DNA from 2 places in the Nocardia sp. NPDC003482 genome. Region 2 is predicted to be linked to the other one. Evidence: predicted binding sites of a transcription regulator. Region 2 holds the regulator's gene; the other holds the start of a gene.
The links. Region 2 encodes HspR, which represses chaperone genes until heat shock. Its sites were predicted from a motif close to ANNTGAGTNNNNNNNACTCANNT; they were not measured.
Positions count from the first base shown of each region.

Region 1: lon (endopeptidase La) is a predicted target of HspR. The motif match lies at 1,682-1,704, and genes of this name have one in related genera.

Region 1 covers NZ_JBSFPI010000002.1:74,925-79,081, reverse strand. The annotation lists gene ACWDSJ_RS03530 (hypothetical protein) at 1-812, shown strand, start outside; gene ACWDSJ_RS03525 (hypothetical protein) at 763-1,356, opposite strand; gene ACWDSJ_RS03520 (hypothetical protein) at 1,356-1,583, opposite strand; gene lon (endopeptidase La) at 1,725-4,061, shown strand; gene ACWDSJ_RS03510 (glycosyltransferase 87 family protein) at 4,024-4,157, opposite strand, start outside.
Region 2 covers NZ_JBSFPI010000007.1:179,895-184,051, reverse strand. The annotation lists gene ACWDSJ_RS13220 (globin domain-containing protein) at 1-665, opposite strand, end outside; gene ACWDSJ_RS13215 (heat shock protein transcriptional repressor HspR) at 1,159-1,548, opposite strand; gene dnaJ (molecular chaperone DnaJ) at 1,548-2,720, opposite strand; gene grpE (nucleotide exchange factor GrpE) at 2,742-3,407, opposite strand; gene dnaK (molecular chaperone DnaK) at 3,404-4,157, opposite strand, start outside.

The DNA of each region.
Region 1 (4,157 bases), on a different contig from region 2:
ACTGGATCAACATGCAGATCAAAGGCGGGTTGCGCTGGGCACTAACCGATTCTGGCTACATCCCCGCCAATGATCTCGCCGCACTGCGCGCCGTGCTCCGCTGGGGCGCAGAGCTCACACAAGTAGTTACGGCGCTACCTTTGGCGATCCAGTGGTTGACGAACGACCATGAGGCCCTCATCGCTGAGCTGACCGCAGCCGACGCGCCCGTTGCTCTGATGCTGGAGTCGGACGGGGATCCGCTCGCGACCAAGACGGCAGTCTCGGGGTTGATTGCGGTGCTGCGCTGTCCGGTGCCAGTGCTGTTGCTGCGATCGGACACTTCGGTACTTGGTGCTCTCGCGCACGGTGCCGCAGCGGTGTCGGTCGGTACCAAGTCGGCGTTGCGTCATATCTACCCGATCACCGACGGACCCGGCGGATTCACGCCCCCGCCGGCTGCTTACGTGCCGGCGTTGTTGTCCTACAGGCGCCTTAACACTATCGAGGACGGCATCACCCGAAACCCCGAGCTCGACTTGTGGAAGTGTGACTGCACTGTATGTATGGGCCGGTCGCTCGAGTGGATCATCAATCATCCATACCCGGAGACAGCGGCATTCGAGCATTCGATCGCAGCTCTGGCGAAGCAGGCGCAGCTGCTTCTGGCGCATCCTCCGGAGAGCCGGGGCAGTGAGTGGAAGACGATGTGCGCTGTCGCCCAGGCGAATCACGAGCTGATCCTGAATAGAAGCAACAGGGCATGGGAACCGTCGAAGGCACTCAAGGCGTGGGTGTCGTCGACACCGCATCCGCAGGCGAGTACCCGATAGCGAGCGCTGACCCGAACAGCACTTCCTCTTTGTGCCGCGTCGACACCATGCGTCGTGCGGTAGCTATCGGTCCACGCCGACCCTCCACCAGCACATCGACGTTGCCCGCCTGCTCATGTACGACGGCAACTCCGCCGACGTCAAATTTGGATAGCGTCCATGCTGATGGGCTGCGGGATCCTGATGTCAGCCACAATCCTGCGCCGTAACCAGCGAGTGAGTCGAGTGCATGCAGCGCGTCTGCGGCTTTCATTGCCGTCGAGACGAAACCGACGATCGACACGGGCGACCTGGGCGGCGGATCACCCATATCGGGCGTCCATGATTCCCAGATTCCCAGCGTGGATCGATCCAGCTCAGGACCGTAGCCGTTGACTAAACGCTCAGTCCAAGCGTCCGGGATGATCTCCACGACCGGAAAAACCATGAAATCGCTGACTTTGGTGCGGGGCAGCACTACACCGCACCAGGTTGCCGCCCGAACAGCATCCTCGATCTGCGGCGGTGCAACGCACTGTCGTCCAGAAGTTCGCTGGTCAGTCATCAGCGTGCAACAGTAGACGGCACCGGATTGTCGCTGTCGGGCGCCGGGCCAACTTGCGTTCGGTCCGCTGCGAACATGCAGATCATCGCCGGATCCTCCTCCGAGACAGCGAAACAGACCTGAGAGTGCTTGTCGAGCCCTACTTTTCGGAGCAACGCGGCGGGAACCGATACCTGGTAGACCTTCGTGATCGTCCGTGGCCCGTAGACCTGGCCCTGCACGCCCATCAACTGATCTTAGCAGTCTTATTAATATTAAGAAAGCAAGTCAGTCGGTCGTTTCGCTGCCGGTGAACATCCGTCCGGAACAATGGACCACCCCGCCAGGTTGAGTAGGTAGCGCTCAACTTTGGAAGGGGCTCGAAAACGATGACTACCCCACAACGACTACCGGTGCTGTTCCTGACCGATCCGATCGTGCTGCCCGGGATGGTGGTGCCGATCGAACTGGACGAATCGGCGCAGGCCGCGATCGATGCCGCGAAGGCGGCGAATCTGGAGTCCGTGCTGCTCGCGCCGCGGTTGGCGGAGGGGTACGCGGGCTATGGCGTGGTCGCCACGATCGAGCAGGTCGGGCGGATGCGCGGGGGTGCGAAGGCGGCGGTGTTGCGGGCCGAGCGGCGCGCGCGGATCGGGCACGGGGTGACCGGGCCGGGGGCCGCGCTGTGGGTCGAGGCCGAACCGGTGGAGACCGGTGAGCCGGACGGCCGCACCCGCGAACTCGCCGCCGAGTACAAGAAGCTGGTCGTGTCGGTGCTGCAACGTCGCGAGGCGTGGCAGGTGATCGACATGGTCGAGCAGATGACCGATCCGTCGGCGCTGGCCGACACCGCGGGCTACGCGCCCTATCTGACCAACGAGCAGAAGCGCGAACTCCTCGAGACCCCGGACGTCGCCGAACGGCTCACCACGCTGATCGGCTGGGTGCGCGACCACATCGCCGAGATGGAGGTCACCGAGAAGATCAGCGAGGACGTGCGCGAGGGGATGGAGAAGTCCCAGCGCGAGTTCCTGCTGCGCCAGCAGCTCAACGCGATCCGCAAGGAACTGGGCGAGAACGAGCCCGACGGCGCCGAGGACTACCGCACCCGCGTCGAACAGGCCGACCTCCCCGACAAAGTCCGCGAGGCCGCCCTGCGCGAGGTCGACCGGCTCGAGCGCGGCAGCGATCAGAGCCCGGAGGCGGGCTGGATCCGCACCTGGCTCGACACCGTGCTCGAACTGCCGTGGACCGTGAAAACCACGGACTCGACCGATGTCTCGGCCGCCCGCGCGGTCCTCGACGCCGACCACCACGGCCTGGACGAGGTGAAGGATCGCATGGTCGAGTACCTGGCCGTGCGCGCCCGCCGCGCCGAGCGCGGACTCGAGGTCGTCGGCGGTCGCGGCTCCGGCGCGGTGCTGGTGCTCGTCGGCCCGCCCGGCGTGGGCAAGACCTCGCTCGGCGAGAGCGTCGCACGGGCGTTGGGCCGCAAGTTCGTTCGCGTCGCCCTGGGCGGCGTGCGCGACGAGGCGGAGATCCGCGGCCACCGGCGCACCTACGTCGGCGCGCTGCCCGGCCGGATCGTGCGCGCGGTCAAGGAGGCGGGTTCGATGAATCCCGTCGTGCTGCTGGACGAGATCGACAAGGTCGGCTCGGACTACCGCGGCGATCCGGCGGCGGCGCTGCTCGAGGTCCTGGACCCCGCGCAGAACCACACCTTCCGCGACCACTACCTGGACCTGGATCTGGACCTGTCCGACGCGCTGTTCATCGCGACCGCCAACGTCATGGACACCATCCCGGGCCCGCTGCTGGACCGCATGGAACTCATCACGGTCGACGGCTACACCGAGGACGACAAGGTGGCCATCGCCCGCGACTTCCTGGTCCCGCGCCAGCTGGAACGCAACGCGCTGACCACCGACGAGGTGCGCGTCACCGACGAGGCGCTGCGCGAGATCGCCGCGAACCACACCCGCGAGGCGGGCGTGCGGCAGCTGGAACGCCTCATCGCGAAGGCGTTGCGCAAGGCCGCGACCCGGCTCTCCCAAGGCGAGACAACCGCCCCGATCGTCGTCGAACCGGCGAATCTGCGGGACTACCTGGGCCGTCCGCGCTTCACCCCGGATTCGGTGGAACGCACCGCGGTCCCGGGCGTGGCGACCGGCCTGGCGGTGACGGGCGCGGGCGGCGACGTCCTCTACATCGAGGCCAACGCCGCCGAGGGCGAGCGCTCGCTCACCCTCACCGGTCAGCTGGGCGACGTCATGAAGGAGTCCGCGCAGATCGCGCTGACCTACGTCCGTTCGCATCTCGAGGAGATCGGGATCGAGCCCGCGGTGCTGGATCGCAACATCCACATCCACTTCCCCGCGGGCGCGGTGCCCAAGGACGGTCCGTCGGCGGGCGTCACCATGGTCACCGCCGTGGTGTCGCTGGCGCTGGGCCGGCAGGTCCGCGCCGATGTCGGCATGACCGGTGAGGTCACGCTGAACGGCCGGGTGCTGCCGATCGGCGGCGTCAAGCAGAAGTTGCTGGCCGCCCAGCGCGCGGGCCTGAAGACCGTGTTCATCCCGGCCCGCAACGAGCCGGATCTGGACGAGGTCCCGGCCGACGTGCTCGCCGCGCTGGACGTCCGCCCGGTCGCCGACGTGGCCGAGATCCTGGCCTACGCGATCGAACCGGTCACCGAACCGGCGTACCAGGCGCTCGCCTCGGCCTGAGCGAAAACCGTTGGCCGCGGCCCACTCTGGTGGTGGGCCGCGGCCACCACAGGCGAATCGCCGACGCCGCCAACAGGATCAGCAACATCGTCACGT
Region 2 (4,157 bases):
ACGACGGCCGGGCTGACCCAGCCGCCGCTGACCGCGCGGATGTGGAACTCCACCTCGTGGTCGGCGGTGGGCGGGGTCGCCGGGGACAGATAGCGCCACATCCGCGGCCGGGCCGGGATCTGCACGCTCACATACTGTCCGGGCGCGAACCGCATGGCCTGGTCGAGGCGCACCCGGACCACCGACAGATTGCTCAGCACCGCGCGATGCTCGACGACCGTGCCGGTCCAGTACGGCGGCGTGTCCTCCTGCTCGGCGGCGCTCATCATGGTCTCGGCGATCAGGCCGATGCCCGCGCGCCAGGCTCGTTCCACCTCGTCTGTCCACAGTTCGGTGCCCGCGTAGCCGCGCAGCGCGGCCTGCAGCGACTCCCCCACGGCCGCATAGTGTTCGGCGGTCACGCCGTACTTGCGGTGGTCGCGCCCGAGCTGGGCCAGGAACGGCAGCAGCGCGCCGGGCTCCTCGAGCCGGTCGATGACGAAGCCGATGGCCTTGACCAGCCGGTCGCGCTGGGCGTCGAGGGCGGCGGGGAACAGGTCGCGGATGTGTGGATGGTCGGTGAACAGGATCGCGTAGAACGAGCGGGCGAGCCGCTCCGGTCCGTCCTCCTCCGCAGCAACCGCCTTGAACGTCGTTCTCATCAATGCGACGGTCCGCGAATCCATATGTCTCACAACCCCATTTCGCATGCGAACACGGGCCGCGCCGACGGGTGTAGGGTACCGCGCACTCGACGGCAGCCGATGTCGAACGAGTCTAAGCGAGGTTTGCCAGGTGCGGACCGAGTCGTCTGAAGAACACGTGTGTAATTCCCCCGAAACCAGGCCGAGGCGGGTGAAAACTCGACGAAACCGACCGTTTGCCTATGACACACCGGCGTTTTCGGCACCTGAATCACCCGTCTGGCACGGTTCTATCTGAAATACTCGGATTTACAGCGATCTTGGAGCAACCGTCAGGAGGTCGGCGAGCCCTCGCGCGCGAGGAATGAAACCGACCTTCCGGCAATGAATTTCCGGATGCCATTCACATTTCGAGACGAAATGCGGACCGACCCCGCCCGAGTACGCCGACGGAATTCCAGCACACCGCGCGCAAACGAAAACAGCGCCCCCGTCGCCGGAGGCGCTGTGCCACAGATGTTTTCCGTGCGCCGGATCAGTGGCGCTTGTTGCGCGGCTGCCAGACCACCAGGGCCGTGCTGCGCTGGGACAGCTCCGGCAGGTAGCGCGAGCGCAGCCGCTCGACCTCGGCCGACAGCTCGCGGACCCGCTCCTGGAGCGCCTCGACCTGGTTGGTGAGTTCGATGATCCGCTTGATGCCCGCGAGATTGACGCCCTCGTCCTGCGACAGCCGCTGCACCTCGCGCAGCAGCTCCACGTCGCGGGCCGAGTAGCGCCGCCCGCCGCCCGAGGTGCGTTGCGGCGTCACCAGTCCCAGCCGGTCGTAGGTGCGCAGGGTCTGCGCGTGCATACCGGCCAACTGCGCCGCCACCGAGATCATGAAGTACTCGGTGCCGCCCGTCCTCTTCTCGCGATCACCGTCCATCACGAACCTGCCCATCCCGCCCGGGGGTCGAACCCACCGGCCTTCTCCGCCTCCGCGTAGGCGCGCAACGCCTCGGAGGCATCGTCGTCCAGCTTCTGCGGAACCGCGACCTTCACCGTCACGAGCAGATCACCGGCGCCGCCACCGCGCTTGGGCACGCCGCGCCCGCGCACTCGCAGGGTACGCCCGTCGGCGGTGCCCGCGGGCACCTTCACCCCGACGCGGCCGTCCAGCGTGGGCACGGAAACCGTTGTGCCCAGCACCAATTCGGCGTAGCTGACCGGCAGTACCAGGGTCAGGTCGTCGCCGTTGCGGCCGAAGACCTTGTCCTGCCCGACGTGCACGGTGACGAACAGATCGCCCGCGGGCGCGCCGCGCAGGCCCGCCTCGCCCTGACCCGCCAACCGGATCCGCTGACCGTCGCGCACCCCCGGCGGGATCCGCACGGTGATCGTGCGGGTCCGGTTCTGGATGCCGGTGCCGCGGCAGTCGGGGCACGGGTCGTCGATGATCGACCCGGTCCCACGGCAGTCGTCGCACGGCTCGCTGAATCCGAACGCGCCCTGGTTGCGGCTGATCACGCCGGTTCCGTTGCAGTGCGGGCAGACTCGCGGGCTGGTGCCGGGCTTGGCGCCGCTGCCGTGACACGTGGTGCACGGCGACGGACTGGTCATCCGCAGCGGCACGGTCACGCCCTGGGCCGCCTCGCGGAAACCGAGCGTGGTCTCGGTCTCCACATCGCTGCCCCGCCGCGGCCGGGACGACGCGGTGCGCGCGCCCCCGCCGCGATTGAACAGGCCGCCCAGCAGGTCGCCCAGGCCACCGTCGCCCGCGGCCGCGCCGCCGCCGAAGATGTCACCCAGGTTGAATTCGCTGAAACCGCCCTGTCCGGCGTAGCCACCACCCGGCGAGAAGCCGCCGCGGCCGAAACCGCCGCTGGCGAACAGCCGCCGCGCCTCGTCGTACTCCTTGCGCTTCTCCGGATCCGACAGCACGGCGTGCGCCTCGCTGACGGCCTTGAACCGCTCCTCGGCCTTGACGTCCCCCGGATTCTTGTCCGGGTGCAGGTCACGCGCGAGTTTGCGGTAGGCCTTCTTGATCTCGTCCTGGGTGGCGCCGGAGGAAACACCCAGTTCTTTGTAGAAGTCCTTTTCCAGCCACTCCCGATTCACCGGGCATCTCCCCCTTTCGTGTTACTCGTCGCCTGTGCCGGCATCCGTGCCAGCGTTCGTCGTATCCGGCGTCGCCGGATCCGCTACCGCGTCGGTGACACCGACCAGGGCGTGCCGCAGCACGCGGTCACCGAAGCGATAACCCTTGCGCATCACCACACCGATCACCGGATCGTGGCCCTCGCCCTCGTGCTGCACGGCCTCGTGCAGGGTCGGGTCGAAGGACTCGCCCTCGACGCCGAACTCCTCGAGACCCTGCTTGCGCAGCGCGTCGGAGAGCTTGTCCGCCACCGACTTCAACGGTCCGGCCTCGAGATCGCCGTGCGCGCGGGCGCGATCGAGATCGTCGAGGACGCCGAGCAGTTCGGTGACCACCGCGGCCTTGGCGGCGTCGACGGCGGCCTTGCGGTCGCGCTCGACGCGGCGGCGGTAGTTCGCGTACTCGGCGGTGAGCCGCTGCAGATCCGCGGTGCGCTCGGCGAGCTCACCGCTGATGATCTCGGCGAGGGAATCCGCGCCGTTCTCCGAGGCGGCCCGGGGCGAATCCTGCTGCGCCCCAGCGGAATCGGCCGACCCCGCGGCGGCGCCGTCGGCCGCCGCGGGCTCGCGAACCTCGGACCCAGCCGGATCTACCTTGCGGTTGTCCACGATGGTGATTGGCTCCTGTTCCGGGTCCTTGTCGGTCACTTCTTCTCCGGCTCTTCCACGACCTCGGCGTCCACCACGGTGTCATCGGCGTCGGAGTTCGGGGCGGCGCCGTTGCCGGACGCCGCGCCCTCGGCCGCGCTGGACTCGTAGATCGCCTGGCCCAGGGCCTGCGACTCGGTGGCCAGCTTCTCCACCGCGGACTTGATGGCCGCGATGTCGGTACCCTTCAGCGCCTCGTTGGCGTCGGCGATGGCCGCCTCGACCTTGCCCTTGATGTCGGCCGGGACCTTGTCCTCGTTCTCCTTGATGAACTTCTCGGTCTGGTGGACCAGCGTCTCGGCCTGGTTGCGGGTCTCGGCCTCCTCGCGACGCTTGCGGTCCTCCTCCGCGTGCGCCTCGGCGTCGCGGACCATGCGGTCGATCTCCTCCTTGGACAGACCGGAGCCGTCCTGGATCTTGATCGTGTTCTCCTTGCCGGTGCCCTTGTCCTTGGCGGTCACGTGGACGATGCCGTTGGCGTCGATGTCGAAGGTGACCTCGATCTGCGGCACGCCGCGCGGGGCCGGCGGGATGCCGGTCAGCTCGAACGAGCCGAGCAACTTGTTGTGCGAGGCGATCTCGCGCTCACCCTGGAAGACCTGGATCTGCACCGAGGGCTGGTTGTCGTCGGCGGTGGTGAAGGTCTCCGACCGCTTGGTGGGGATGGTGGTGTTGCGCTCGATGAGCTTGGTCATCACCCCGCCCTTGGTCTCGATGCCCAGCGACAGCGGGGTCACGTCGAGCAGCAGG